3 regions of the Bacillus sp. 7894-2 genome follow, and region 2 is predicted to be linked to each of the others. Evidence: riboswitches for the same ligand, from Rfam matches in the RefSeq annotation. Region 2 holds a riboswitch; each other region holds the start of a gene.
What was found. A riboswitch is a leader RNA that binds a small molecule or an ion and turns the genes downstream of it on or off. The one in region 2 is predicted to bind thiamine pyrophosphate.
Positions count from the first base shown of each region.

Region 1: linked by a shared signal. The riboswitch ahead of CHI10_RS09095 (ABC transporter substrate-binding protein) and the one ahead of CHI10_RS08030 (YkoF family thiamine/hydroxymethylpyrimidine-binding protein) in region 2 are both predicted to bind thiamine pyrophosphate.
Region 3: linked by a shared signal. The riboswitch ahead of thiT (energy-coupled thiamine transporter ThiT) and the one ahead of CHI10_RS08030 (YkoF family thiamine/hydroxymethylpyrimidine-binding protein) in region 2 are both predicted to bind thiamine pyrophosphate.

Region 1 is NZ_NPDG01000058.1:112,836-123,430, reverse strand. Features, by position in the region: gene treC (alpha,alpha-phosphotrehalase) at 1-911, opposite strand, end outside; gene CHI10_RS09115 (glycoside hydrolase family 13 protein) at 956-2,632, opposite strand; gene treP (PTS system trehalose-specific EIIBC component) at 2,723-4,126, opposite strand; gene tatA (twin-arginine translocase TatA/TatE family subunit) at 4,406-4,585, opposite strand; gene CHI10_RS09100 (YkvA family protein) at 4,824-5,237, shown strand; TPP riboswitch at 5,316-5,424, shown strand; gene CHI10_RS09095 (ABC transporter substrate-binding protein) at 5,537-6,541, shown strand; gene CHI10_RS09090 (thiamine-binding protein) at 6,556-6,849, shown strand; gene CHI10_RS09085 (ABC transporter permease) at 6,846-7,613, shown strand; gene CHI10_RS09080 (ABC transporter ATP-binding protein) at 7,610-8,350, shown strand; gene CHI10_RS09075 (hypothetical protein) at 8,457-9,197, shown strand; gene CHI10_RS09070 (hypothetical protein) at 9,282-9,890, opposite strand; gene CHI10_RS09065 (RNA polymerase sigma factor) at 9,865-10,401, opposite strand.
Region 2 is NZ_NPDG01000057.1:11,884-22,478, forward strand. Features, by position in the region: gene CHI10_RS07995 (DUF445 domain-containing protein) at 1-265, shown strand, start outside; gene CHI10_RS08000 (YlbF/YmcA family competence regulator) at 372-722, shown strand; gene CHI10_RS08005 (D-glycero-alpha-D-manno-heptose-1,7-bisphosphate 7-phosphatase) at 851-1,375, shown strand; gene CHI10_RS08010 (alpha/beta-type small acid-soluble spore protein) at 1,442-1,642, opposite strand; gene CHI10_RS08015 (energy-coupling factor transporter transmembrane component T family protein) at 1,802-2,581, opposite strand; gene CHI10_RS08020 (ABC transporter ATP-binding protein) at 2,568-4,268, opposite strand; gene CHI10_RS08025 (ECF transporter S component) at 4,252-4,848, opposite strand; gene CHI10_RS08030 (YkoF family thiamine/hydroxymethylpyrimidine-binding protein) at 4,850-5,455, opposite strand; TPP riboswitch at 5,542-5,643, opposite strand; gene CHI10_RS08035 (Cof-type HAD-IIB family hydrolase) at 5,861-6,727, shown strand; gene CHI10_RS08040 (coproporphyrinogen III oxidase) at 6,935-8,449, shown strand; gene CHI10_RS08045 (long-chain fatty acid--CoA ligase) at 8,596-10,218, shown strand; gene CHI10_RS08050 (enoyl-CoA hydratase) at 10,435-10,595, shown strand, end outside.
Region 3 is NZ_NPDG01000015.1:28,843-39,437, forward strand. Features, by position in the region: gene qoxA (cytochrome aa3 quinol oxidase subunit II) at 1-284, shown strand, start outside; gene qoxB (cytochrome aa3 quinol oxidase subunit I) at 274-2,250, shown strand; gene qoxC (cytochrome aa3 quinol oxidase subunit III) at 2,240-2,845, shown strand; gene qoxD (cytochrome aa3 quinol oxidase subunit IV) at 2,846-3,151, shown strand; gene CHI10_RS03125 (hypothetical protein) at 3,225-3,464, opposite strand; gene CHI10_RS03130 (hypothetical protein) at 3,586-3,855, opposite strand; gene thiT (energy-coupled thiamine transporter ThiT) at 3,955-4,554, opposite strand; TPP riboswitch at 4,620-4,722, opposite strand; gene CHI10_RS03140 (AAA family ATPase) at 4,989-6,719, shown strand; gene CHI10_RS22115 (lmo0937 family membrane protein) at 6,835-6,987, opposite strand; gene CHI10_RS03145 (divergent polysaccharide deacetylase family protein) at 7,340-8,113, opposite strand; gene CHI10_RS03150 (ABC transporter substrate-binding protein) at 8,201-9,274, opposite strand; gene CHI10_RS03155 (ABC transporter permease) at 9,271-10,074, opposite strand; gene CHI10_RS03160 (ABC transporter permease) at 10,075-10,595, opposite strand, start outside.

The DNA of each region.
Region 1 (10,595 bases), on a different contig from region 2:
AATGCCGTAAAATCAAAATCAGCGAGTGCCCATTTCTCTCCATTAGGGTAGTCGACTTTTAAATGATGAAAGTTGAAAGTCATACTTAATTCTTCCCGCTCGGGGTTGGAATACTTTATACAATGATCAATTGTAGTGGATGACATTTCCCCAACTGTCATACTATCGTACTTTGAGAATACTTTATCATTCATTTCATGCATAAATTCGTGAACACGAGGGCCATCGGTATAGAATTTTCTTCCGTCGCCCGGAGGTACAGAGCCGTCATCATCCGGAAAATCCTGATCTTTGGAAATCAGATTGATTACATCAAGTCTAAAGCCATCTACACCTTTTTTAAACCAGAATTCCATCATGTCATACACTTTGCGGCGAAGGTCTTCATTTTCCCAATTTAAATCAGCCTGTGTAACATCAAAAAGATGAAGATAGTATTGGCCGGTTGCTTCATCATATTGCCATGCATTTCCGCCGAATTTGGATTCCCAGTTTGTCGGCTCGCTTCCACCTTCCTTTGGATCTTTCCAGATATAAAAATCGCGGTATGGATTGTCTTTTGATTTTTTTGCTTCCTGGAACCATTGATGTTCAGTGGAAGTATGGTTAACAACAATATCCATAATGATTTTCATGTCCCGGTTATGGGCTTCTTCAAGTAGCTTATCAAAGTCTGCCATTGTTCCATATTCCTCATGGATGCTGAAATAGTCGCTGATGTCATATCCGTTATCACGCTGCGGAGATTTATAAATGGGTGTCAGCCAGACGACGTCCACACCTAATTCTTTTAAGTAATCAAGCTTGGCAATAATTCCAGGAATGTCTCCAACTCCATTTCCTGTCGTGTCGTTAAAGCTTTTCGGATAAATTTGATAAACTACTGCTTTTTTCCACCATGGTTGTTTCATTTAGAATCACCCTGTTTTAGTTTATTTAGAATAATGCTTTTCTTTTAGCTGTTAAAGAGAAGCACCTGAGTTTCGTATGGACGAAGTTTTATGGTTCTGCCAATTTGTATTTCATTGTAATTCCCAATCAGCGGTTCAAATTTTTTCTGCTGGAGGTCTGCAGGGAGTTCTGCTTCAGTGTTTCCGCCATAGAAGTTGCACATGACAAGAAGAGTCTGATTGCCGAGTGTTCTTGTATAGGCGTAGATTTCGGGATGTTGATCGAGTATAAGGTTATACTTTCCGTAAATAATAATTTCATTTTTCTTCCTGATTTCTATAAGCTTTTTATAATAATGAAAAACAGAGTCAGGGTTTTTCATGGCCTTTTCGACATTAATGTCTTTATAGTTAGGATTTACTTTTATCCATGGAGTTCCTTCCGTAAATCCTCCGTGCCTGGAAGAATCCCATTGCATTGGCGTTCTAGCATTGTCACGCCCTTTTGCATAGATGGCCTTCAGTGCTTTTTCCTCTGTCCAGCCATCGTTAAGAGCTTCTTTATAAAAGTTAAGTGTTTCTATATCTCTGTATTCATCAATGCTTGAGAAACGGACATTCGTCATTCCGATTTCTTCGCCCTGATAAATATATGGAGTTCCCTTCATCATATGCAGCAATGTTGCCAGCATCTTTGCTGACTTATCCCAATACTCTCCATCATTCCCGAATCTTGAAACAGAGCGCGGCTGATCATGATTATTAAAATAAAGACTGTTCCAGCCAACCTCATCCAGTTCATTTTGCCATTTGGTCAGATTTGTTTTTAGATCAAAAAGATCAAGGGGTTTGAGGTCCCATTTGCCATTTGGCCCGTTATCGAGACTAACATGTTCAAACTGGAAGACCATATTTAACTCATTGCGTGATTCACCTGTATACTGCCGAGCCCACTCCGGATTTACACCAGGCATTTCACCGACAGTCATTACATCATACTTCGATAAGGCCTTTTCATTCATCTCCTGCAGGTATTCATGAATTTTTGGGCCGTTTCGATAATACTTGCTTCCAGAAGCATATTTCTTCCCTGGCTTTGGTTCATCATCTGGAAGTCCCTCCACTTTGGAGATAAAGTTGACTACATCCATTCTGAACCCGTCAATCCCTTTTTCAAGCCACCAGGTCATCATGTCGTAAATTTCTTTTCTCAGTTTCGGATTCTCCCAGTTGAGGTCAGGCTGTTTTTTTGAAAACAGATGCAAATAATATTCTCCTGTACTTTCGTCAAGCTCCCAGGCAGATCCGCCGAAATTGCTGCCCCAGTTATTCGGCTCCTTTCCACTTTTTCCTTCACGCCATATATAGTAGTCCCTGTATGGATTATCTTTCGATTTCCTTGCTTCTGAAAACCAGATATGCTCGTCTGAACTATGGTTCACTACCAGATCCATAATGAGTTTGATGCCTCTTGTATGCAGCTCTCCAAGAAGCTCTTCCCAATCCTCCATTGTTCCAAACTCACGCATAATATCCTGATAATCACTGATATCATAGCCATTATCATCATTGGGTGATTTATAAACTGGAGAAAGCCAGACCACATCAATACCAAGCTCTTTCAAGTAATCAAGTCTTGAGATAATTCCCTTTAAATCTCCTATTCCATCTCCATTGCTGTCCATGAAGCTTCGAGGGTAGATTTGGTAAACTACACTCTCTTTCCACCATTGCTTCTTCATAATGCAACCTCCGGTATATTAAAATATTGAGCAAGCCTAAAAATGGCAATACCATGGAATCATAGAACTCCATGGCATCAATCATTTTATTTAAGCTTTTCTAAATTTCGAGAAAGCTAAAGTTAATACAAACGGCACAACTAGGGCAATCCCCATTCCGATAAAGAAAGCACCCCAGTTTTCCGCAAAGATGGAGAAGAATGCCGGCAAGCCGCCTACTCCAATTGACGGTGCCTTAACACCATTTATAGTGATGAATATGCCTGCTGCAGCTGACCCAATAATCGCTGCAAAGAACGGATACTTAAAGCGAAGATTAACCCCAAACATCGCCGGCTCCGTTACACCCAGCCACGCTGAAATGGAAGAAGTGAGCGCAAGCCCTTTCAGCTTTTCGTTCCCTTTGCTTAACAGCATCATGGCAAAAGCGGCTGAACCCTGTGCAATATTGGATAGTGCCACCATCGGCCACAAAAACGTGCCGCCAATGCTGCCGATTAGCTGAAGATCGACTGCCAGGAATGTATGATGCATGCCAGTGATAACAAGAGGTGCATATAATCCTCCGTAAATCAAGCCTCCAAGGGCCGGAACAGCATCAAAGATTCCGACAACCCCATTTGTAATCCAGCTGCCAATCGTGAATGTAATTGGTCCGATGGCAATAAAAGAAAGAAATCCGGTAATAAGCAAAGCGATTGGCGCGACAGTCAGAAGCTGAAACGCATCAGGAATTCTTTTTCGCAGAAATACTTCTATCTTAGCCAAAACATATGAAGCAAATAATACAGGCAACACTTGGCCCTGGTAACCTACTTTTTCAATTTCAAGACCAAATAAATTCCACTTCGGGACTTCCTCTGCTGCACCATAGCCCCATGCATTTAAAAGATCAGGGTGCACCAGCATCAAACCAAGCACCATACCAAGAAGCGGACTGCCGCCAAACCGGTTTACAGCACTCCATCCAATCAGGCCTGGAAGAAATACGAAAGCCGTATTGGCAATCAGGTTAATGATGCTCGCCAGATCAGCCCAGTTTGTATAAACATCAACAAACGACTTATCATCGAAGAAAATATCCGGGGCTGTCATAATGTTGTTGATTCCCATCAGCAAACCAGCTGTTACGATAGCCGGGAGGATAGGAATAAAAATATCAGCCAGTGTTTTAATTCCACGCTGCAGGGGATTTAAGTTTTCGGCAGCTGCACTTTTGGTCTCTTCTTTTGACGATTCACCAATACCGGTTGTATCTGTCATTTCTTTATATACTTTATCAACGAGGCCTTGTCCAATCACAACCTGGAATTGTCCATTGGTGGAAAATGAACCTTTTACAATATCAATATCTTCGAGCTTTTCTTTATTGACTTTTCCTTCATCTTTTAATGCAAAACGCAGCCTTGTTACACAATGAGTGGCCGCAGCGATATTATCCCTGCCCCCGATAGCTTCTACGATTTGCTCTGCTGACTCTTTATTTGTGGCCATTCTACGCTCTCCTCCTGTTACCGTTTTCATATTAAAGAAAAAAACAGTTTTAAGGTTCTCATTTATCGTTCTCGATTTTTATAAATCTATCCATTACACACAAACTAACTTGTATATACATGAACTGTTTACGCTTTCATTTTATCCTGTATATACATGTTAGTCAACTATTTTTTATTTTCCTTCTTTTATATACCCATTCACTCGGTTTGAAAGCCATAAAAAAGAAAAACCGGCTTCGAGACTAATCGTCTGCAAAGCCGGTTCTAAACCAGTAGGCTATTTTCTTTTATCATTATCATCATCATCATCTTTAGTGAGATCACGGGTAGATTTCTTAAATTCTTTTAAGGTCTCCCCGAATGCTCTCCCTATTTCAGGAAGTTTTTTAGGACCAAAAATAATAAGAGCAAGAACCAGGATGAGAATTAAGCCTGGAATACCGATGTTTGATAACATGCTGAACACTCCTTATATATCATATCGCTTGAAACAGCAGTAATCATGTTCATTGTCCATTATAGGGGATTGGCTCATAAAATCATAGTATGAGATATTTTTATAAAATCTATAATAAAAATCTGCCGTACTGCTTTTTCCATTTTTTTCTCCTGGTTAAATGTTTATGTCATGTCAGGTATGCGGTAAATAATAGATTATAACTGTTTTACGAATTATCAATATAGGAGTGATGGCTATGCCTGACATAGAAACGAAAGATTATAAGGACGGCTATAAAAAATTTTCTTCCAGGGCAAAACGTTATGCGGAGGATCCTGAAAAAACAAAAGGTCTGCTAAACAAGGCTACACTTAAAGCTGAGAAAAACAAATCTTCGTTAAGTGATATATGGGAAAAGTTTCAGCTGCTGATCGATTTAGTTAAGGCATGGTCAAAAGGCGATTACCGGCATATCTCCAAAAAATCAATTATCTTTATTATTGCATCCATCCTATACTTTGTCTCTCCTATCGACCTGGTTCCAGACTTTTTAATTGGAATGGGTATTCTTGATGATGCAGCAGTACTTGGTTTTGCCGTCAGCCAGATTACAGGTGAACTTGAGAAATTCAAAACCTGGAAAGAAAGCCGGACTATTGAAATGAAATAACTTTCAAATGGTGTCCATTTTGATATTGTCTGCTATAATAAATCAAGGAAAGTATTCATGCCTTTTAAAATTAAATAGCAAGAAATGTAGGGGAACCGGTGTGCCGGTTGAGACTTCATCCTTAAGATGCTGACCCTTTGAACCTGATCTGGCTAATACCGGCGTAGGGAACATATTCTTAAACATATTAAAATGTTTTTTATATGCGTCCCGGTTTTATGCCGGGGCGTTTTTTATTTTTTCAGGGCAGACTAATATCAACTTTCCTTATTACATAAAAGCTTCTGGGGGGTTTCTCTATGAAAAAATGTTTAGCAGCTATTTCTGCGCTGCTGCTGCTAACCGGCTGTGCCGGCAGCGGTCAGAATGCTGAAACTGGAAATGAAGATGCAGGCAGCAAACAAGAATTGAAAGAAGTTACTGTCGTACTGGATTGGACACCCAATACCAATCATACCGGCTTATATGCCGCAAAAGAAAAAGGCTATTTTAAAGAAGAAGGGCTCGATGTCGAAATTATCATGCCAGGCGAAGCAGGTGCAGATCAATTGACGGCATCAGGCAAGGCTGATTTCGGTGTCAGCTATCAGGAAAGCATTACAGAAGCCCGTGTACAGGGTGTGCCGCTGGTATCAATAGCGGCTGTCATTCAGCACAATACTTCCGGTTTTGCATCCCCTGTCGAAAAAAACATTAAATCACCGAAAGACTTTGAAGGAAAAACGTATGGCGGGTGGGGAGCTCCTTTAGAAAAATCAGTAATTGACTCCCTAATGAAAAAGGAAAATGCGGATGCGGAAAAGGTGTCAATAGTTAACATGGGAGATGCAGACTTTTTTACGGCGGTTAAAAGAGATATAGACTTCGCATGGATTTATTACGGATGGACAGGTGTAGAAGCTGAGCTTCGGGGGGAAAAGATTAATATGGTCTACCTCACAGACTACTCAGAAAAACTGGATTACTACACGCCTGTTCTCGCTACCAGTGAAAAAATGATTGAAGATGATCCGGAAACTGTCAAAGCATTTGTAAATGCTGCAGCTAAAGGATATGAATTTGCAATCGACAAGCCGGGCGAAGCAGCTGATATTCTGTTAAAGAATGCTCCAGACCTGGATAGCGAATTGGTCAAAAAGAGTCAGGAGTGGCTATCCCCGCGCTATCAGGACGATGCTCCCAGATGGGGAGAACAAAAGCTTGAGGTCTGGGAAAACTATGCAGACTGGATGCATGAAAATGGTCTTTTAGATAAAGAATTAGATGCCGGCAAAGCATTTACAAATGACTTCCTGCCGGAATAAGGAGAGTTTATGAAATGGCAAACGCACTTGTAAGCATTCAAATCATACCAAAAACAAAAGATGGGGAAAGTGTTATTCCTTACGTTGATGAAGCAATCAGTATCATTCAGCAATCCGGCGTTAAGTACGAAGTGCATCCCCTCGAAACAACGATGGAAGGCGATTTAGAACATTTACTGAAAATCATTGCTGACATGAACAGAAAAATGATTGAAATAGGAAGCAGCAATGTAATCTCACAGGTTAAGATACTCTATCAGCCCGATGGTATTGAAATGAGTGATTTAACGGAGAAGTACCGTCCATGATCAATGTGCTAAGGAAAGGATGGAGGCCGGCTGCGGTTCTCCTCCTTTTATTCATTTTTTGGGAGCTGGCGGTAAATCTGGCAGGAGTCCCTGCATGGCTCCTGCCTCCACCAACAGATATCATTCAGGAGGCGGTTTTGGGCTGGGATGGCTTCCGCCCGCATCTTCAATCGACAGTCCAGCTTTCCCTTTGGGGATTTGCGATTGGCACTGCATTCGGATTGCTTACAGCTGTAATACTGCACTTATTACCTTTTATTAGGGAGTCTGTTTACCCTCTCCTCATCCTTTCACAGAATGTGCCAATAATTGTTCTGGCTCCTCTGCTGGTTGTCTGGTTTGGATTTGGCCTTCTTCCAAAGCTTATTGTCATTACGCTGGTATGCTTCTTCCCCATTACTGTTGCAGCATTGGATGGTTTTCGGCAGACTCCGGGAGAACTCAGGCATTATATGCTGATGGCAGGGGCCGGCAAAGGACAGCTTTTTTGGAAGCTTGAGCTTCCCCATTCCCTTCCATCTTTATTCTCCGGGCTAAAGATCTCTGCAACCTATAGTGTGATGGGTGCTGTAATATCTGAATGGCTCGGAGCTAAAGCCGGAATAGGGGTTTATATGACTCTAGCCTCTTCTTCATTTCGGACAGACCGTGTTTTTGTAGCCATACTTGCGATTATGCTGTTAAGTTTGCTGCTTTTTGGAGGAATATTACTGGCAGAACGTTTGCTTATTAAATGGAAGTCCAGGGAGAGTGACGGGAAATGATACAATTAGCGGTTAATTCTCTAACGAAAAGTTTCGATTCAAATCAGGTTTTAAGCAATTTGAGTTTTCAAGTAAATGAAGGAGAGTTTGTTTCGATTTTAGGTCCATCAGGCAGCGGAAAGAGCACCATCTTTAACCTGATTGGCGGGATTCTCCTGCCTGATGAAGGGTCCATAACTCTTGGGAATGTTGAGATCACCGGCAAACGCGGTTCAATCAGCTATATGCCCCAGACACCTTCCCTGTTGCCATGGAGAACCATCCTTCAGAATGTACTGCTTGGCCAGGAAATTATGGGGACAGCGAATCCGGAAGCAGCCAGAAAAATGCTTCAAAAAGCGGGACTCGGTGACTATGAAAATGCATTTCCGCATGAATTATCAGGAGGCATGAAGCAAAGGGCCGCCTTTATCCGGGCACTATTAAGCCCGCAGCCAATCATACTGCTGGATGAACCTTTTTCAGCTTTGGATGAGCTTACCCGTCTTGATATGCAGAAATGGCTTCTCGATATTTGGAATGAACATAAGCCGACGATTCTGTTTGTCACTCACAATATCGAAGAAGCCATTTACCTCTCTGATCGAATATTAATACTCGGCAGCAAGCCTGCTAAAGTGCTTCAGGAATATACAGTGCCTTTTGGGCGGCCGCGAATGGAGGAAATTTTCCTGGATGAAAATTTCCTTGAATGCAAAAGAAGCATCCATCATGCACTGAAAGAGCTGTCATTTTAGTCAGACTAGTTAAAATATACCAGCCGTATATAATCACATCGCACCATTCCTAATTATGGAAATATAGGTTAATCTTATATTGGACAATACTTTTAGGAGGTATGTGATGAAAAAGTATATTTTCTTATTCTTGACTATTTTACTAGTTTTCTCAGGCAATGTTTCTGCACAGCCCAAAAGTAATTCGGCAGGTTTGACTGAGAAAGATTTCATGAAATCCGTGTTAAAATCTGATGAGTTTAAGGAATTCAAAGCTTCTATATTAAAAGATGCCTCCACCCAGCCAAAAGCTCTTATTGATGAAAAAGGAAAACAATATGGCTGGACAGTGCAATATGAAATTGAATACAACGAAAAAAACATTTCCTTAGATGAAAAAGCTCTTGTAAATTTCTCATCCCTTCTATCATTCTCCTTTGAGTCCGGGAAGGGATTAAAAGTGTGGCTGGTTGATTACAGCAGGCTTATTGAGGAACAGGCTTTTTACGTAAAAGACTTGAAGTCTGAAAAGGAGACAAAAATAGATATATCCAAAAACCGCACCTTTACTGATTATTTAACAGAAGTAGAATTGAAAAAAACACAGCTGATTAAAGAAGCGGCCAAAAGCAAAACAGTTTCTTCCGATAAAGCCACAGCATCCGCCCAGCTATGCTACTACTGTACAAAGTATGAATGGCGCGGCGGATATCCCTGCTCATCCGCTAACACTGAGTCTGAAGCTTCAGTATCATTCCAGCTTGAAGAAAACGGGCTGAATCCGGATTCTGTGGTCATTGAATGCTATGTTCCCCGCCATAAGGTGTGCGTTGACGGAGAATGGAGAACCTATTGCCCTATACAATGAAAAGAACGGCTAAGCGAATCGCTTAGCCGTTTTTGTTATCCTTTCGTGCCTGATGCGATATTCGAACCCCTTACAGGAGTCAAATTAAGGAGTGTTCTGAATGCTTTGTGCGATTGCCTCTAAAGACTCGATAAATATGGCACCTTCTCCGGCAGGAACTGAATAAATTTCTTCACTGTCAATTAGCTTAAAGTAAACTTCGCCTTGCTCGTTCCAGACTTTCATCTTTACCGGTTCTTTTCCCTTTAAATTAAATTGGATATCATAGATTGGTTTGGCATCAATGACTGCCTCTGAAGGGATTGCCGAATTTATCGCATTTCTTGCCGTTTTTTCCCACTTTGGATCTTTTACTGTCGCGGTTTCAGCCGTATACTTTCCATCGGCAGAGAAGGATTTCTCGGTTTCTGATATAGCAATAGTGGTTTGACTTATAAAGCTGTTTCCAAGCATCTCTGAACTGCTGCTGCCTCTTGTCATAGAATCCTCAGAAAAAATAATGAAAGCGAACATAACACAAGCAGCCATTACAGCGGCAGCAGATAAAAATCTCGGGAAAATAGCTTTCTTTCTTTTAGGTTTTTCCTCTATGCTCCTCAATATTTTTTGCAGACTCTCCTGCTTTTGCTTTTGAGACCGCGGAATACGTCCCAATTCTCGAAAGGAATTATCGGATCCGAATGAGCTCTTCATGGATTTCCCCCCTTTTCTGCAATTCTTTTTTTAGCGCTGCGAGTGCCCTGGATGTGGTGATTTTCACTTTATTTTCGGACCAATTCAAGATTTCAGCCGTTTCCCTTATGGAAAACTCCTTTATTTTTCTCAAAATCAGCACTTCTTGGTAGCTCAACTTCAAATGGCGGATTGCTTCATATAAGAGTGTCACTTTTTCACCCTTAATCATTATCTCTGTAGGAGTATCTTCATCTGATTGGAGCTGGAATTTTTCTATTGAGAAAAATTTGAATCTGCTTTTTTTGCGCAAATAATCAATGGCTACATTTCTTGATATCCTGACAAGCCACGTAAAAATCTGGGACTCCCCATTAAATTGATTCATATATTTGTAGGCTTTGATAAAGGTGTCCTGTGTCAGATCTTCCGCCACTTCTTTATCATTTACGAGAAGAAATATGTATCCATAAATTCGATCGCTGTACTCGCTGTATATATCTTCAAACACTTCTGCCGATATTCTCTCCATTGTGGCGCCCCCTCGCATATTATTAGACGAATAAGAATAAGAAAAGAAACACTTTTGCATTGTTTATGTAAAATATTTAAATCTTCTATAAAGCAATCCATAATATCAAATCCTGTTCGTTTATCCTATATCTCAAAATAATCTGGTTCTTTAGCATTAAATTTGAAGAAATCCTGAGAAAGCGCCTTTTGAAC
Region 2 (10,595 bases):
TAGGACAGTACTGATAGAAGAGCTGGCTCCTAAAAGTGTTCAGATGCTTTCTGATTGGCTTTCAGGAAAGACAGAAATGGTTATGGAACGGCTTCGTCTGGCAGAAATTGTCCGGGAACAGGTCAGCAATTTTTCGGTTGAAAGATTAGAAGATATGGTCTTTTCCATCATCAAAAGCGAGTTAGCCATGATTACAAATTTAGGTTTCCTGCTTGGGGGTATTATTGGTCTCGTACAGGGAATCATTGCTATATTGATTAATTAAAGGGTATCGCCTCGCGTTTACTCTCATAGTTTGTTATAGTGTAGTGGATGTTCGAAACGGAAGATGAATGGTCCATTTTGAACAAGAATCGGAAGGAGTGTTTTTAATGGCAGTAAATTTATATGACTCAGCCTATGAATTAGAAAAAGCAGTGCGGGAAAGCGATGAATATAAGGCTCTAAAGCAAGCATATGATGATGTGAATGCAGATCCGTCTGCAAAAGCAATGTTTGATAACTTCCGCAAAATCCAGATGGAACTTCAGCAAAAACAAATGATGGGCCAGGATATTACACAGGAAGAAGTAGAACAGGCTCAAAAGACAGTCGCGCTTGTACAGCAGCACGCCCAGATCTCAAAGCTTATGGAAGCAGAACAGCGCATGAGCATGATGATTGCAGAAATGAACAAAATCATCATGAAGCCTCTTGAAGACCTTTATGGTGCAGCTGAATAATACCATGAGAAAACTCCCGGAAATTGGTCCGGGAGTTTTTTATACGAAAAAAGCATCTTCCGATATTAAACTGAACAAGGTTTGGGTACCTTTATGATAGATATCCATTTAATGAAAGGGGCAGCACATTGAAAAAAGCCATTTTTTTGGACCGGGACGGCGTTTTGAATGAGGTTCTATCAGACAGGGTAAAATTCGTTAACAAGCCTGAGCAGTTATATTTACTGGAAGGGGCTGCAGAAGCTGTGGCAGAACTGACCAAAGCCGGTTATGAAATTTTCGTTGTGACCAATCAGGGCGGCGTGGGACTCGGTTATTTGAAAGAAAGGGAGCTAAAGAGAATCCATGAAAGACTGCAGGAGCTTGTTGCAGAAAAAGGCGGACATATTAAAGAGGTCGCCTATTGCCCTCATAAGCCGAAAGCAGGCTGTGCATGCCGCAAGCCAAATGCTGGCATGCTGATGGGTTTGGCAGAAAGGCACCAGCTGGATCTGACTAACAGCATTATGGTAGGCGATCACGAGCGCGACATTGAGGCAGGTAAGAAGGCCGGCTGTAAAACGGTTTTTATCGGCTCCGATCCAACAAGTGCAGATATCCGGGCTTCATCTCTTTTTGAGGCAGTGGAAGATATATTGGATATGCTTAAATAGGGTGAAAAACCGCTTCCAGGAACGGCAGGAAGCGGCATTTTAATTTACTATGATTTCATTGCAGGACTAGCGTGCTCCGCCAAGCTGCTGCTCAGCCATTTGAACAAGGCGCTTCGTAATTTCTCCGCCTACTGATCCATTAGCTCTTGAAGATGTTTCCGGGCCAAGGTTCACACCGAATTCTGTTGCGATTTCATACTTCATTTGATCAATTGCCTGGCTGACTCCTGATACTAAAAGCTGATTAGAATTGCTGTTTCTTGCCATGTAAATCATCTCCTTGGTGTAGTTTTCTTGATTGTTACAATTATAGCTTTAGGAGAGTAAATAAGATTTATTCATAGTTATTTATGGTATTTTGTGGTATTTTGCCGATTCTGAAAATGCGGGTAAGAGTCTTTCCGCACAGAAATCAAAAATAGCCTGTTAAAGTTCGCCATTATAAATCTGCAAAAACCCGAATAGCCATGAAGTATAGGCACTGGCCAGTACTGCACCTATAAAGAAGGCAAAATAAGCCCAATCTTTCCAGGAAACCGGGATATTATGATAAAAATCCCGGTTTTTATCTCCGGTAAACCCTTTTGATTCCATTGCCATGGCTGTCCTCTCAGCTTTACGGATCGCTCCGGCAAGGAGAGGAACTGTATATCTCTTAAGCTCAGCCGCTTTATCCTGGATTGTCCTTGCTTTTGGTACTCCCCTGATCCGGTGGGCGCTTCTGATAATCTCAAACTCTTCTTTCATTAATGGCAGAAACCGGTAGCCTGCCATGATTCCATATGCAAGCTTTGGAGGGAGCCGGCATTGCTGCATTAAGCTCAGCAGAAATTCTGTCGGCTTAGTAGTTAAAATGAACAGAAGAGACAGAGAGGTAAAGCTTAAAACCCTCATTCCAAGGGAGAGTGCCCGCAAAAAGCCCTCCTCAGTCAATGTGAAGATCCCCCATGTCCATAATATGGTTTCACCTTCAATCGTTTTAGAAAAAACTAAAGCTGACCAAATATATATTGCAGCCATGAAGATAAATGGCGAGAAAAGCAGAATCCATCTTTTGAATGAAACTCTTCCAAAGATAAAGGTGGCTGCTGCTGTTATCACTAAGGTCAGAAAAGGTGTAACGGGATCAAAGATTACCGATAGAATTAACACACAGACTATCACAGTGAATGCTTTAATGCTTGGGTTGAATTCATGTAAGAGCAAGCTTCTCCCTCCCTGCAATGGACCCGATATCGTTCATGAGCTTCTCAATGTAAGGAACCTTTAGGGAAGCAATCTCCATAATCTCATCATTCTTCCATAATGCATCAGGCATACCATCGTAAATTTTCTCTCCTTCTGAAAGAACAAGCACTTTGTCCGCATAGGAATGGATGATTTCCATGTCATGCGTGATCATCAACACGGAGCCTCCACTTTGTATCTTTGTTTCCAAAAGCTTCATAAGCTCCCCGGAAGTCCTGGCATCCTGCCCAAATGTTGGCTCATCAAGGAGGAGAAGGTCCTGATCATTCACAAGCATTGATGCAACACTAAGCCGCCGCTTTTGCCCCTGACTTAAGGAAAAAGGATGCATGTCAGCACATTTGAGCAAGTCCACTTGAAGCAGAGCAGCCTGAACTGTTTTTTGAATATCGGCGTCAGGAATCTGCTGTATTTTTAGGCTGAAGGCAATTTCATCATAGACAGAATCTGCAATAAATTGGTGTTCGGGATTTTGAAAAACGCAACCTGATTTCTGTCTTAACTCTTGCTCCTTCCACTGGGAAAGGGGGCGATCATTAAAAAGAATATTGCCTTTGGATGGAGCAGATAATCCTGCCAGCAGTCTGGAAAGCGTTGTTTTTCCTGATCCATTTGAACCGGCAATTGCCACAAATTCACCTTTTTTAACAGAAAAACTAATATTTCTTAGCAAGTCCTTACCAGCTTTATTAAAGTATAGATTCTCTGCTGATAGGATGATCTGCTCTTCAGGAGCTTGGTGTTTTTTCTTCCTGTTATCTAAAATCTGAAGTGCAGCAGAGGGATTTACAAATCCAGCAATTAGCTCCCGATCAGTTAACGGAAGCTTTTCCCCGCTGTAGATCCCAGCTTTTTTTCCTGATAGGCCGGCTCTAACCGTGCTTGGCAGCCAGATGCCCTCAAGCAGAAGTTCTTCTGCATATTGATTAAAGCAATCTGCCGTGCTTCCAATAAATAAAATTTCTCCTTCCTTGTTTAGGACCACGCACCGGTCGGTCAAATCAATCCAATCATCCAGCTTGTGCTCAATGATTAGAAGGGAAATTGCCTGGTTTTCTTTAAGCTCTTTAATGATGCGTGTGAGTTCATAGCTTGAAGCCGGGTCCAGATTTGCTGTCGGTTCGTCCAAAATCAAGATATCCGGTTTTAATGACAATACACATGCCAGTGCTAGCTTTTGCTTTTGGCCCCCGGAAAGAGTGTGGATTAAGGAATGTCTATACGGCAAAAGATGAACAAGCTCTAATGCTTCATCAATCTTTCTCTCGATTTCATCATTAGGTGTTTTCATATTCTCAAGTCCAAAGGCCAGCTCATCCTCGACTGTGGTCATGCAAAATTGGCTTTCAGGGTCCTGAAATACAATGCCAATGTGCTGATTAATTTCGCCAGGACCGAATTCCGCAAGCATCTTTTCCTTGAATGAAATGGTCCCTTCCAATTCGCCATCAACGGCCTCCGGATACAATTTATTTAAGCAGAAAGCAAGTGTGCTTTTTCCCGATCCGCTTGGGCCCAATAATAGAACTGCTTCCCCTGGATAAAGGCTGAATTGCACATCTTTAAAAATAGGTTTTTCCACATCTTCATACCTGAAGGAAAGCTGTTCGGTTTTTAATATATGCCGGTTATGCTGTAATTCCATTTTCCGGTTTTCCCCTTTTCCGCTCTTTTCCAATTGGAAAGCTGTTTAATGCCCCAGTTTTCGCAAGGCTCTCACTCAGCCATTTGCCCAGCAATCCAGCCAGTAAAGCACCGCTGATCAGCCTCACAAAAAACATAGCTGTTACATAACCGGGTGAGAGGGCCGCATAGCCGGAAATGAAATAGCCCCAAATAAAACTAGTAACAGATGAGCCCATTCCGGCAGCAATTAACACCCATGTCCGGTAATTATTCCATTTTGTAGCCGCAAAAACAGCTTCCGCTCCAATCCCCTGAATCATCCCTGACAGAATCAGGCGGGGACCAACTGCGTTGCCGATCATGACTTCAATGGCTGCAGCGATGGTTTCCGATAAAAAGGCTGCTCCGGGCTTTCTGATTATGTACGCTGCGATGATTGAAACAACAAACCAAATGCCAAAAATCAAATCATAGCCAATTAAGCCGAACATTCCATATAGCACGTTGCCAAATTGCAGGAACGCCAGATATACAACTGCAAACACGACAGCAAGTACAGACAGGACAATGACCTCACGAAGCTTCCACTTTTCGAGCATTTTACTCAGCCTCCTTTTTGGATGGACTGTTGGCAGACATATTCACCGTCATAACAATATGTGTAGAATCGCTTTTCTTACAGTTTTCAAAAGCATCCTCAAGTGTTTTAAAAACAGCGTGTGCATCTCCATCCAGTCTTGAAGCATAATGAACTCCTTTAGAAAAAGTACCCCGATTCGCAGCGAGTTCGACCTGGTCCATAATGACGTTCATGTAATCAGGAATCCCCATCGGATAAAGGGCGAACTGGACAGCGACTTCCTGGCTGATTACTGCTGCTGATTCTTCATTTGCCCGTTCCTCATTTTCAGCAAGATAAGCATCGCCTGCAGTATCACCGGGACATCCATTTGAAAAAGTCCCGTTAAACACTACATGATCTCCATGCTTAACTGATTCAAGGTAAATAGCTTTGACCACATCGAAAACATGAATGGACCTGCCACGCACACAGGTGCTCACATCATCAGTTTCCATCCATACCTTGCTCGTATCCACTTCTTTTAGTGCTGATAAAATAACCTCCGCAAACCTGTCAGTCATTGGGTAAATTGAAAACCTGCACCCTGTAATTTCACTAGTCCCACATAAAAAATTTTCCTGCATTTTTCCATCCTCCTATTATTTATGAAAATAAAAAACTGCATTCCCATAGGAAATGCAGTTGAATGTTATCAATACAAATAAATGATAGCCGTTCACCTGCACTTCCCCACGCTGGTATTATCCAGATCGGGTGATAAGAGTCAGAACGGATTGTTCTTCTCAGCCAAAAAGCTCCCCTAGTGCAAAACTTGGATATGCAGTTTTTAATGACTCCATCTTAATACGGAGCAAACAAAATGTAAATGAATAATTTATCTTTTTTATATCAAATGATCTGTGAAATCAGACAGCAGCGGTTAAGCTATGAAAAAATTTCTCCATTGTCCATGTCATGTTCTAATCCAGTCCTTCCCTTCATAAAAGTGTAATAGGACAATTTTACACCGAGAATAGGGGGCAAATTGGATGATATACAGAATGCTTGCTTTAAACATAGACGGAACACTACTCCAAACAAATGGAAGACTTCATAAATCAACAAAAGAAGCGATAGAATATGTGCAGCAAAAGGGAATTTATGTAACACTTGTTACGTCCCGAAGCTTTCCATCCGCGAAAAAAGTGGCCAAAGCATTGAAAATCAATTCTTTGCTGGTCACTCACAGGGGAGCATATATTGCAGCTTCCCAGGAAAAGCCGATCTTTGTAAAAAGAATTCAGGAAGATGAAACGTTTGAAATCGTGCGCCTGCTTGAAGGCTTTACCTGTCAAATCAGGCTGGTGCACGAAAAATATTCCCTTGCCAACAAAACGAAGCTCAATACCAATATGCTTGCTAAAACTGTTTTTACAACCGGCGATCCCATTTTTTACTCCCAGCAATTTGTGGATTCATTAAGTGACACCATCTTAGACGAGCCGGTCACCCCGCCAAAAATTGAAGTGTACTTTGAAGATAAAGAAGACCTTGAGGATGCTAAGACAGCCATCTGGGGCATGTTTGAAAATGTAGAAGTCATTAAACTGAATGATCTGAGGATGGACATTGTTCCTTCAGAAGTTTCAAAGCTGAATGGGCTGCTCTATTTATGTGAACACCTTGGAATTTCCAGAAACCAAATGGTCGTAATTGGAGATTCTGAAGATGATCTGGAAATGATTGAAGCCGCCGGTCTGGGGGTGGCAATGGGTAATGCTCCGGCAGAAGTAAAAAAAGCAGCAGACTGGCTGACACGATCCAATGACCAGAGCGGCGTAAGCTACATGGTTAAAGAACATTTCCGCAAACAGCATCCAATCGACTTTCTGAAGAAAATGAATCTGCTGAAATAAATGCATGAAAGAGAGTCCGGTCAAGGCAGATCGGCTCTCTTTTTGATTTAGGGCATTGGATAAAGCGAGTCAATAGTATATTGACCTTGTTTCCCCAGTTCTGTACACTAAAAGGAGTTTGTCAACATGAATAATAAAGACTATGCAGCTGCCCGTGAGATTGAACACCGGCAGATTTATTATATTTTTTAAAAAAAGGTGATAGATTTGAACATATCAATTTTAGGCATAAAGGATGAACGGTTCCATCGTCCGCTCCGGCTGATCGGAAACCTCTTTTTTGAAGAATGTGAAGTGTTGCTGGGTGAGAATGCTGCAGCAGATTTGACAATTTCTTTTCAGCTTGAGCAGGGAGATCGCATTAAAGCCTTTGCTAAGCTTACTGATAAAGACAGCAGGAACCTTACTGCCACTTTTGAAAAAGAATTTGTTCCGGCTGAGTCAGAAAAAGAGACTTTCAGACAAGTGAAGAATGCAGTATCACATGTATACCTGACTGTTTTGCAGGACTGGACGGGCATTACCCAGAAGTGGGGGATTCTGACCGGAGTACGTCCCACAAAATTGCTTCACCGTGCCATGCAGAATCAGACACCTCTCCAGGAAGCTCATCATCAGCTGAAGGAAGAGTACTTGATTACAGATGAAAAAATTCAGCTTATGCAGAATATTGTAGACCGGCAGCTTGCTGTGGTACCGGATCTTTATGACTTGAAAAAAGAGGTAAGCATATATATTGGCATTCCGTTCTGCCCGACAAAGTGCGCGTATTGTACTTTTCCTGCTTATGCGATTAATGGCAGGCAGGGTTCTGTTAACTCATTTCTTGGCGGCCTTCATTTTGAAATGCGCAAAATTGGTGATTGGCTGAAAGAAAATAATGTGAAAATCACCACTGTCTATTATGGCGGAGGGACCCCGACAAGCATTACGGCAGAAGAGATGGATATGCTTTATGAGGAAATGTATGAATCTTTCCCGGATGTAAAAAACATTCGGGAGGTCACTGTGGAAGCAGGCCGTCCTGATACGATTACACCTGAAAAGCTTGAAGTGCTTAAAAAATGGAATATTGACCGTATCAGCATTAATCCTCAGTCCTATATTCAGGAGACCTTGAAAGCAATTGGCCGTCACCACACAGTGGAAGAAACCGTGGATAAATTCCATTTGGCCCGTAATATGGGCATGAACAATATCAATATGGATCTGATCATTGGATTGCCTGGAGAAGGGGTTCAGGAATTTGCGCATACTCTGGGTGAAACAGAGAAATTAATGCCGGAATCCCTGACTGTTCATACTTTATCCTTTAAACGAGCTTCGGAAATGACTAAGAACAAGCAAAAATATAAAGTTGCCGATCGTGAAGAGATTGAAAAAATGATGGACATGGCTGAGGATTGGACGAAAGTTCATAATTACCATCCTTATTATCTCTATCGCCAGAAAAATATTCTCGGCAATCTTGAAAATGTCGGCTATGCCCTTCCAAATCAGGAAAGCATCTATAACATTATGATTATGGAAGAACAGCAGACAATTATCGGGCTTGGGTGCGGAGCTTCCAGTAAGTTCATTGATCCCGGGACAGGAAAAATCACTCATTTTGCAAACCCGAAGGATCCAAAATCGTATAATGACAGCTTTGAACATTATACAGATGAGAAATTGAAAATATTAAAAGAGCTATTTAATAAACATGAATCCCTTGCCGAATAGGCGGGGATTCTTTTAGTGAATATATTTTGGAAAATTAAGAAAAATATTAAAGGAATTCTTGAAAATAAAGAGAATGAATAGGTACAAGATCATAGATTTCTATGTTTCTAAATGTAAGCGTTTTCTAAAAAGGGGGAATTGTAATGATGATGCAGACACCTTTGACTATGACGCAAATGATCAGGCGGGCAGAAAAATATTTTCCAAAGAAAACGGTCGTATCAAGAACGGCTGGCGGAATTCAGAGATTGACATATAAGCAGATTGCAGAAAGGACCAGGAAGCTGGCAGAAAGCCTGCAAAAGCTGGGAGTGGAAAGAGGGGATAAGGTCGGGACACTGGCCTGGAATCATCATCGCCACCTGGAGGCTTATTTCGCCATCCCATGCAGCGGAGCCGTTCTTCACACGATTAATATCCGTCTGTCACCTCAGCATATTACATATATTATTAACCATGCAGAAGATAAAGTGCTGCTGATCGACCCTGACATTGTACCGCTAATTGAGAAGGTTAAGGATAAATTGAAGACGGTCAAGGCGTTCATCATTATGACAGATGAAGAAGAATTGCCGGAGACTTCTCTTTCGCCGGTATATCATTATGAAAAGCTTATCGATGAAGCAGGCGGTGCCTATGAATATCCTGATGATCTGGATGAAAATTCGGCAGCGGGAATGTGCTATACCTCAGCAACTACTGGTAACCCTAAAGGGGTCGTCTATTCCCACAGAGGCATTGTTCTCCACAGTATGGCGCTTGGGATGGCAGACAGTGCAGCGGTAAGCGAGAAAGATATCGCTCTCCCGGTAGTGCCGATGTTTCATGTAAACGCGTGGGGGCTGCCGTTTGCTGCTGTCTGGTTTGGAACCACTCTTGTATTGCCGGGGCCATATTTTACACCTAAACTTCTGGCAGAGCTTATTCAATCTGAGAAAGTTACCATAACAGCCGGAGTGCCGACAATCTGGCTTGGATTATTAAAAGAACTTGATGAAAATAACTATGATATGAGCTCACTCCGATCGGTGCTATGTGGAGGTTCAGCAGCGCCAAAAGGCATGATTAAAGCCTTCGAGCAAAAGCATAAAATTCCATTCATGCATGCCTACGGAATGACTGAAACAAGCCCGCTTGTTGTTATTTCGACTTTAAAAAGCTATCAGGAAGAGCTTTCAGCAGAAGAGAAGCTGGATATAAAATCCAAACAGGGCATTCTTGTACCTGGGCTGGAAATGAAGATTGCCGGCAAGGATGGCGAAGCAGCATGGGACGGAAAGGAAATGGGGGAACTAGCGATAAGAGGCCCATGGATTGCTTCTGAATATTATAAGGATGAACGGACCAATGAGGCATTCCGTGATGGCTGGCTCTACACAGGAGATGTCGTAACCATTGATGAAGAAGGGTTTATGAAAATCGTTGACAGAACAAAAGATTTAATTAAAAGCGGAGGGGAGTGGATTTCTTCCGTTGATATCGAAAATGCCTTAATGGCTCATGAATCGGTATTTGAAGCAGCGGTTGTTGCTGTCCCGCATGAGCAATGGCAGGAGAGGCCGGTGGCATGCGTTGTTTTGAAAGAGCCATTTAAAGGGCAGACCACAAAAGAGGAGCTTTATAATTTCCTGAAACCGCAATTTGCAAAATGGTGGCTTCCGGATGAAATACTTTTCTTTGAGGAAATACCAAAAACCTCTGTAGGAAAGTTCCTAAAAATGGCTTTAAGAGAGCAGGTCCAAAAAGAATATACAGGACATGCAAAGTAAATATGGGTCATTTACAGCATCCTTTTGGGATGCTGTTTTTAATATCATCAAATTAGTTTTTGGCTTAGCTAAATGGGTCAATTACAGTTCTTTCTGAGAGAGCGTATCGAGGAAGTGACAAATAAGTGACAAAATTAAAAATTTTTAGACAAAAAGCTTTTTAAATATAATAATACTCTTTATAATAAAAGAAGCATTTAAAGGAGGGGAAAGATTTTGACAACAGATTTTGTAACTGATACTGTAAGTGTTCAGCTTGATGGGCGTGTGGCGGCGGTTGAAATGAACAGGCCTGAATCATTGAACGCATTGAATGTAGAAATGCTGAAAGGGCTTTTGGCTGCCATGAAAGATATTGGCCAAAGAGATGAGATTGA
Region 3 (10,595 bases), on a different contig from region 2:
CGCCTAAATTGACAGAGAAAGAATACGTAGGGCTGCTGAAGCCTACTCATTTAGGAAGGCTGACCTATTCAAATACTCATTTGGAATGGGTGAATCATGCTGATCCCGACTCTAAGGCATATACAAATCCTGAACTCTACAGAGGTCATGGGTATCAGGGCAAGACATTCGAAGAAGACGATAATTATAAAAATGAGAAACCGAATGTAATTGAAGGTCATGGTGAAGATAAAGGCCATGACGATAGTGAAGAAAACCATGGAGGTGACCATCATGGGCATTAAATGGGATGAGTTTTTTATTACTGGAGATCCCCTTATACTAGGTTCCCAGATTGCCATTTTGCTGACAATGATTGGTGCAGTGGCAGGGATTACCTATCTGAAAAAATGGAAATACCTGTGGACAGAATGGCTGACTACAGTTGATCATAAAAAAATCGGTATTATGTATATCATCTCCGCCGTATTGATGTTTTTCCGCGGCGGGATGGACGGGCTGCTGATGAAAGCTCAGACATCACGTCCTGAAATGGAATTCCTGAATTCACAGCATTACAATGAAATTTTCACAACACACGGTGTGATTATGATTCTTTTCATGGCGATGCCGTTTTTGATTGGTTTAATGAACGTTGTCATTCCGCTGCAGATCGGTGCACGTGACGTTGCCTTCCCTCAGCTGAATGCTCTAAGCTTCTGGCTGTTCTTCAGCGGAGCTATGCTATTCAATATTTCCTTCGTTATCGGAGGGTCACCTGATGCAGGCTGGACTTCCTACTTCCCTCTTGCAGGCAAGGAATTCAGTCCGGGAATCGGCAATAACTATTATGCAGTTGCCCTGCAGATTGCCGGTATCGGTACATTAATGACAGGTATCAACTTTATCGTCACGATTCTAAAAATGAGAACAAAAGGCATGACACTGATGAAAATGCCGATGTTTACGTGGACTACATTCGTAACATCCATTCTGATTGTGGCTGCTTTCCCTATTTTCACAGTCGCATTGGCATTGATGACGTTTGACCGTCTATATGGAACACACTTCTTTACCGTATCCGGCGGAGGCATGGATATGCTTTGGGCTAACCTGTTCTGGCTATGGGGACACCCTGAGGTATATATTGTTGCCCTTCCTGCTTTCGGGATTTTCTCCGAAGTCATTGCAACTTTTTCAAGAAAATCATTGTTTGGATATAAATCGATGGTATTTTCCATCCTTGGAATTGCCCTTCTAAGTATGGTTGTATGGGTTCACCATTTCTATACAATGGGTTCAGGACCTGCAGTTAACTCATTCTTCTCCATCACGACGATGGCGATTGCCATCCCGACTGGAGTTAAGATGTTCAACTGGCTGTTTACGATGCGGAAAGGCCGCATAAAAATAACTTCTGCGATGCTTTGGGCACTTGCATTCGTTCCTTGCTTTGTCATCGGCGGGGTTACAGGCGTCATGCTGGCAATGGGTGCAGCGGATTATCAGTATCACAATACCTTATTCCTGGTTGCCCACTTCCACTATGTATTAATTCCGGGTGTCGTGTTTGCGGTATTTGCAGGCCTGTACTACTGGTGGCCAAAAATGTTCGGCTTCATGCTGAATGAAAAACTCGGAAAATGGCATTTCTGGCTATTCGTTATCGGCTTTAACGTAACATTCATGCCTATGTTCTTCCTTGGATTAAACGGAGCTGTAAGACGTGCATACACATACTCTGCCGAATCAGGCTTTGCACCTCTATTCATGCTTTCAGCGATTGGTTCTATTGTTCTCGCAGCCGGATTCGCTGTATTCTGCTATAACATTTACTGGAGCATCCGCTATGCGGACAGAAACATCTCAAGCGACCCATGGGATGCAAGAACACTGGAATGGTCTACTGCATCACCTGTTCAGTTCTATAACTTTGCGAAGCTGCCGGAAGTGAAATCACTTGATCCATTCTGGCACATGAAGAAAAAGAATGAAGGCTTAACATTGCATGACAGTGAAATAGAAGAAATTCATATGCCAAGCAACTCATGGGTACCGATTTATATGGGTGTTATCTTTGGCATCGCAGGCTTCTTCCTTGTGTTTGAATGGCACATCGCGGCAGCTGTTGCCGGAATTGGCATTTTTGCCGGATTGATTATCCGTTCATTCGATTACAATGAAGGCTTCCATGTTTCAAAAGAAGAGATTCATAGAATTGAAAATGCGTGGAGAAAAACAGAAGGAGAGGTGCACGATCATGTCAGCTAAAGTGGATACGACTCTGCCGCTTGAATATCAAACTGAGCAGGACCGCATGAATATTCTTGGCTTCTGGGTTTTCCTTGGCGCTGAAATCGTCCTGTTTGCCACTCTGTTCGGAGTATATGGAGTTTTATATGAACGCTTTGCAGGAGGGCCAACACATAAAGATATCTTTGTCATCAAGGATGTCATGATACAGACCGTGCTCCTTCTGACAAGCAGCTTTACAATGGGCATTGCCATTTTTGAAATGCGCCGGCATAACCTTAAAGGGCTAATCACCTGGCTGGTGATTACCCTGGCTCTTGGCGCAGGCTTCCTGTTCATGGAGATTAATGAATTTATTCATTATGCCCATGAAGGCGCAACGATGCAGACAAGCGCATTCCTTTCCAGCTTATTTGTTTTACTGGGAACACATGGAGCTCACGTAACTTTGGGAATTGGCTGGGCAACGATGGTTATCATCCAGCTTCTAAAAAGAGGCCTTACCCCTACTACTGCAAGGAAAACGTTTATTATCGGCCTTTACTGGCACTTCCTTGATGTAGTCTGGATCTTTATCTTCACATTTGTGTATCTGAAAGGACTGGTGGCTTAAATGGAGCATCATCAATCAAAAAGCTTCCCGATAAGCCATGTCATTGGATTTGTAGTTTCCCTTGTGCTGACATTTGCAGCAGCAGGAATTGCTTTGAAAACGAACCTTTCTTTTAAAGTGATCATGTGGATCATCGGCTCACTGGCTGTCGTTCAGGCAGGCATGCAGCTGTTCATGTTCATGCACTTAAGAGAAGGTGAAGACGGCAAGACGAACCTGGTCAATATGATTTATGCCGTATTTATGGTGATTGTTATTGTAGTCGGTTCTATTTGGGTGTTAACCTCTGGACATGCTTCACATTAGGATAGAAGCGCCTTGATCACGACGCTGGAGCTAGACAGTATAAAAAAACCGGTCTCCCCATTGGAGGCCGGTTTTATTTGTATTGTCTGATTCCCTTGCTTCCCTTTGTCATTTCTTCCATTACATTGATAAAAAATCCGAATCCGAAAAGCAGCATGGAAGAAACCATAATGCTTAAGCCGATGGATAATACATACTCGCCTGTGATGCCGCTTACAAAAAAGCTTGAAATAAAAACAATAAAACCTAAAATAATTCCTGCTGCTGTACTATTTCTGAAAAAATGCAATACGCGCTGCTGTTGAAGTGTCATATCCCCATCTCCTTTTATTTAATATTCTAACTATGTTCACAAATTTGTCAAACTTTTTGTCACAAAGTTGTCAAAATAATTTTTGCGTAAAAAAAAGCTCTGCAAGCTGCAAAGCGATTTTCTACTGATATAGCTTTTTAATGTTCTCCAAATCTTTCTTAAGACTGCATATTTCCTGCCGGGTCAGCATGAGCGGCATTTGATCGTAAAGTGTAATGATTTGCCCTCCCTCATCTTCTTCATGAAGGGACAGATAGTTATACAGAGTTTCACATTGATTTTTGTTGAGAACTGACTGGGTACTGAAGCTTTTTACTTTCTGGATTTCAAAGGCACTGGCTTCCACATCAAAAACACCTGTGATAATGTTTCCCTGCAATGTATTGGACAAAGTCTTCACTCCCCTTTTTGAGTAATATACCCATTTTTCAGGAGCAATTTCCCAATATATAAAAAAACCTCTTTGAAATACTTCAAAGAGGCATATATATCATGAAGCATTCTTGTGAGTTTGAAGACTTTCAACCGATTTTCGAATGATTAATCTCGGTGCCGATGAAATAATTAAGACAGCCACGATTGAGCAGAGAATGGCCGCTCCAAGCATGGTTGCGCCGTTTGCCAGGAAGGAAAAGAGGACCGGTGACATCCCTTCAGGTGCATAGCTTCCGAAGAAAAGCACACCTGCTATGAAATGCCAGAAATATCGGGCGAGGCTTCCGATAAATACCGCCACGACCACCCAGCCCAGCGCTTTCTTCTTATTGCCGGTGCGCAGCTGATTTTGGATAACGCGGTAAAACAAACCGGCAAATCCAATACAGGCAAATGCCACAAAATACTCGATAAATGCCTGAAGCGGAGTGGCAATCCAGGCATCCCCCATGGCAATCTGCAAAATCCCCCATAAGAGGCCTGCAATGAAGCTGACCTTAAAGCCCCACCTGAAAGCCAGAATGAAAATGGGAATCATCGCGGCAGATATGGAAATGGATGGCGACAGCTTGATGGATGGCAGAAAATCAAGAATGATAGCAAAGGCAGCAAAGAACGAAGCCTCTATCATTGCAATTAACCTTAATTTCTTCATAAAAAAATCCCCCTTTAGTCTCGTGACGATACCCCAAGGGAGAACAAGCAGGCAGAAAGTTATATCTGCCTATCATTCCACATTCCTGCGCTAGCATTAACTAACAGGTTCAAAGGGTCAGAACAGCGAACTGTTCACTCTCAGCGATATGCTCCCCTTGTGGCACGTTATTGAATTATCCGCTTTTAGTATATATGAAATGAGTAAGAGTGAAAAGTGGTCCCTGGTGAAAATTTTTTAAATATATCAAACAGGTACCTCCCTGCCTGTCACAATTTTTTCACAAATCAATAGCCTCTGAACGCTGTTGTAGCACACTTTCTAGCAGATAAAATTATTTTTCCATAATTTACAACGTTTAAAAAGTGTAAAACCCTGTATTTAACAATTTTAATTTCTTATAATGTAGATATGTTCAATGAGGAGGGAAATAGTTGAAATCACGTCTTAAGAAGCCTTCGACGATTATTTCTATTGCATTGGTAGTCACGGTGATTTTGGCTGCGGTTATTTGGACCGTACAAGCAGGAAAAAAGGATGTGACTGTCCCGTTCTCTTCTGTGGAAAAAATTATAGCTTCCCAGGATGGAAAGACTGTTGCAGTACAGGAATATAAAAATGGAAAACTTCTGATAACAGCTCCTGACGGAGAGTACATCTCCCATGTGCCTCCCAACAGTGAGATGGTTGATAAATTAGTAGAAACCTATAATATACAATATTCGTTCGCAAACACAGGACCTTTAACCCCCTGGATTCTGGGCGGTGTAGTCCTTTTGTTCATTGCCGTTGGAATTTACCTGTTTAAATCAGGAAAAGGCGGAATGGGCGCTACAAATACAATGAAGCAAAGTGTCTCGAAGCCTAAAGCCCTGCCTACTATTTCGCTTGAAGATGTTGGCGGGATCCAGGAAGAAATGAAAGAGGAAATCATGCAGACTCTATCCATTTTAAAAGAACCTGAGCGCTCTTTAAAAATGGGGATCAAGCCGCCGAAGGGAATTCTCTTATACGGACCTCCCGGAACGGGAAAAACCCTGCTGGCTCAGGCAATTGCCAAGGAGCTTGGAGCAACTTTCTTCTCAACAAGCGGTTCCGGGTTTAATGAATTATTCGTAGGTGTTGGTGCATCCCGTGTCAGAAACCTTTTCCAGAATGCCAGAAAGCATGCTCCTGCTGTCGTCTTCATTGACGAAGTAGATGCACTTGCAGGACGAAGAAAGCAGCATGGCGGAGAAGAAAGTGAAAAAACATTAACTGAACTGCTGGTCCAGCTTGACGGCGGACATTCCAATGATGGAATATTATTTATTGCCGCCACAAACCGGAAGGATATGCTCGACGAAGCATTCCTGCGTCCTGGACGAATTGACTTCTCTTTCAATGTCCCTCTTCCAGATACAAAGGGTCGGAGAGAGATCATCAATATCCATACGAGAAATAGATTGCTGGCTGAAGATGTTATGACAACTCTGGGCGATCTTGCAGAAAGCACTTCCGGATTTTCAGGCGCAGATCTTCATTCCCTTTTCGAAACGGCAAGCCGCAGAGCAGTCCGAAACGGCCAGGAAATTATTTCAAAAGAAGATTTGGATTACGCTCTGGACCGTACCATTTTGGGAACGACCACACGTGCATTGCAAGATGCCGGAACGAAGCAGCGGGTTGCAATCCATGAAGCAGGCCATGCCTTAGTGGCTGCCTTAACAAAACCGGGTTCCGTCCGGAAAGCAACCATCATTCCGCGTGGCGAAGCCCTTGGGTATGTAGCTCCTATTCAAAAAGAACTTCACTTATCGACAACAAGTGAATTGCTTGACCAGGTCGCGATGATACTCGCCGGCGGTGTATCAGAACGAATGATTCTTGGCGAGCACAGCATTGGGGTGAGCGGTGATGTTAAACAAGCGAAGCATATCATAGAGCAAATGGTTGATACAGGGTTACTTGATAACGGCTTCGAGCTTACTTTCAACAAAGGACAAAAAGAAGCTAAAATGCAGGATCTATTCCAAAAAGCATTAGAAAGATGCGAATTGATTATCGCCAATCATCAGCCTCAATTTGAGAAACTGGTAGAAGCCCTTCTGGAAAAAGAAACATTGGAAGGCAGCGAAGTCCAGGAGCTTGCTGGAGAATTGAAGGCAGAATTGGTTATAGCATGATCGGAATCGGCCCCTTCTCATAGGGCCGGTTTTATTTGGTCTTTTATTAGTTTTATATAATAATGTTATGTAAACTAATCTTGGAAGCCTCCATACCTTATGAAGGCTTTTCCTGTTACCCCCTGCCTGATGCTCTTCCTCTAATAAAGTTAACCACAATGATGATCGCTGCTATTACCAGCAGAATATGAATAATGCCTCCAGCTACTTTAAATATTAATCCGAGAATCCATAATACAAGCAGAATACCTGCTAAGGTCCAAAGCATACAGGTCACCCCTTCCCTTTTGATTTATTCCTTACATACCCCTTTATACTCAAGATAATGCCTTAATTGCTGAAATACTGACATTGTTATGTTTTGCAATGGATAGTTATTTTACTCCTGAAAGTTTTTCAAATACCCGTATTTTTCATAAGAAGTATCTGCATCCTTTCACCGTCTTTGCATATACTATATTCACGGTCGCCCACCTCTTCTAAACGCCATCGTTGCGGGACTAACCAGACCGGAATGTGGGCGGCCACCTGTATAGGTGACAGGTACCTATACCACCACTAGACCACTTTCACACACGCCATTAAAGCTGCAAACCGTTTAGGGGTTGCAGCTTTTATTTTTAAGGTCCGTCATCAATCAGTTCGTAGCCTGGAATCAGTTCTGACAGCGGCACAATTTGAGCTTTTTCTTTATATACAGGTATATACTCTTTTAGCACACTAACCATCTTTGTACCTGTGATGCCGACATGGCCGATTGCGATGATGCGTTCGTTTTTCACAAGCTTTTCAGCAAGTCTGTCTGCCTGTTTTGTGATATGTGCTGTCGTGTAAATATCATCGAAGAAAATATTGTTTTCGACATAAGGGACACCTATTTCATTTGCCAGCTTGCCGACGACGCTTTTTCCGGTTGTTTTGCTGTCAAGATAAAATAAACCATGTTCTTTACATACTTCAAGGACAACTCTCATGACCCGTTCATTTTCAGTGGCACTTGAACCCATATGATGATTCATGCCGACCGCATGGGGCACTTCTTTAATGGCGCTCTCTACTCTGCTGCGGATTTCTTCATCTGTTAAATCTGTTGTGATGGCCCCCGGACCAAGCCAGCTGCTTTTTCCTCTTTTCGGCTCCATCGGCATATGAATGATGACTTCATGCCCATTTTTATTTGCCAATTCTGCATCTTCTTTTGTCGTTGGCATGAAGGGCATGATGGCAGCTGTCAAGGTCACCGGCAGTTCCATCATTTCTTTTGTTCCCTTCATATTGTTCCCAAGATCGTCAATGACAATGGCCAACTCAGGTTTTTGGGAAGCAGCACTTATGGGAGTTCCCACACTTCCGAATGAAAAAATCAATACAAATATGCTGAAGTATCTTTTCATTTTTCCATCCTCCTTTGCGCTAGCATTCCCTAGATCCATGAATCAGTTCCAATACAAAAACTGCCAGGAATGAAGCCTGGCAGTTCCCTATTTCTTATGCATTTTAAACTCAAGGAAGAGCTCATTATAATATGAAAGCATCCTTTTTCCGAGGTTCTCATAAACCTCCAGCCGTGCTGTCATTTCTTCATCAGGATAAAAGCGTTCGTCTGAGATTGTTTCTTCGTCCATATAGTTCAGTGCCTCTTTATTTGGCGTTGAATATCCGACGTATTCTGTATTTTGAGCCGCATTTTCCGGGTCAAGCATGAAATTCATGAACTGGTGGGCCGCTTCCGGATTTTTGGCAGTCTTAGGGATGACCATATTATCAAACCAGAGATTGGAGCCTTCTTCCGGAACTACATATTCAAGATTATCCTTCTCCCACATGAGCTCCTGTGCCGTACCGGACCAAACAACGCCAATGCCGGCTTCATCATTTTCCATCAGCATTCTGATTTCATCACCCACAATGGCCTTAATGTTAGGTGTAAGGCGATCGAGTTTTTCTTTTGCATCGATCAAATGGCTTTTATCTTTGTCATTAAGAGAATAATGAAGACTGTTTAGTCCCATACCCATTACTTCCCTTGCCCCATCAATCAGAAGGATCTGGTTCTTTAACTCAGGATCCCACAGATCATTCCAGCTTGTGATTTTTTTATCACCCAAAATATCGGTGTTATAAAGAATGCCAACTGTGCCCCAAAAATAGGGAATCGAATATGCATTTCCGGGATCAAAAGGCAGGTCAATAAAACGCTGATCAATATATTTCAGGTTCGGAATTTTAGAATGATCAACCGGCAGCAGCAGGTCTTCCTCTTTCATTTTTTCAATCGCATATTCTGATGGGACTGCAATATCATAGGCAGTGCCGCCCTGTTCAATTTTTGTCATCATCGCTTCATTGGAATCGAATGTTTCATAGATGACTTTAATGCCTGTTTCCTGTTCGAACTTATCCACCAGTTCTGCATCAATATAATCGCCCCAGTTAAAAATGGTCAATGTATTGCCGCTTGTGTAGCCCTGGGAGGTATTCAGCCCGGAAACGATGTACAACAAGGCGAATGAAACGATTAATACGGCGGCGAGTGCCTGAATAAGCTTCTTCATTGCCTTACCCCCATTCCATTCGGCTTCTCATTGAGCTTTGTAATAAAGTAATAGCCTGTAACCAGAATGATAGTAAATAGGAAAAGCAAAGCGGATAAAGCATTGATATTTAATGAAACTCCCCTTCTTGCCAGAGAATAAATCTCAACAGACAAAGTGGTAAAGCCATTGCCTGTAACAAAGAAAGTGACGGCAAAATCATCCAGGGAATAGGTCAGGGCCATAAAAAAGCCTGCGAAAACTCCAGGAGTGATATAAGGGAGTATGACCTTAGTCAGTACATCCAATCTGCTGGCCCCAAGATCCATAGCAGCATAAATCATCGATGTGCTCATTTCTTCAATCTTAGGCAAAACCATCAGGACGACAATCGGAACACTGAAGGCAATGTGTGCCAGTAAAACAGATACAAACCCAAGCTTAAGACCGATCATCGTAAAGAGAATTAAAAACGACGCGCCAATAATGACATCCGGACTGACAATCAGCACATTATTCAGTGATAGCAGCGTGTTTTTTACTTTTCGTTTTCGTGCATAAGCAATTGCAAGTGCCCCGGCCACTCCAATGATGGTGGATATCGCTGCAGATAAAAGAGCAATAATCACAGTGTTCAGGACAATAATGAGCAATCGGGTATCCGCAAACAGCTCCCGATACCAATCCAAAGTAAATCCTTCGAACTGATACATGGTTCCTCCGCTGTTGAAGGAATAAAATATTAAGTAAAAGATCGGGGCGTACAGGATGATAAAGATAAGAGCCAAATAAACTGCCGGCCATTTCCTGTTATTTTTCATTTATAGGATCCCCCGCTTTCTTCTGCCTGTCAGCACCATAATGAGCACCATGGCAATAATCAGGAAGACGGCAATGGTAGAGCCCATTCCCCAATCCTGTGTTACAAGAAAGTGCTGCTCAATGGCGGTTCCAAGAGTGATGACACGGTTTCCTGCAATCAGTCTTGTCAGCATGAATAATGATAAAGCAGGGATAAAGACAATCTGGCATCCTGCTTTCACGCCATCCAGTGTCAATGGAAAGATAACACGCTTGAATGTTACCCAGGAAGACCCGCCCAGATCATTGGAAGCATCCAAAAGCGTTGGATTCAATTCATCCAAAGAATTAAATATTGGCAATATCATAAAAGGAAGAAAAATATAGACCGACACAAAAATAAAGCTGAAATCCGTAAACAGGATTTGTCTTCCGCCGATTCCCACCGCTTCCAGAAAGCTATTCGCAGCGCCATATGTCCCGAAGATTCCAAGGAAAGCATAGGCTTTCAAAAGCAGATTAATCCAGGATGGCAGGATGA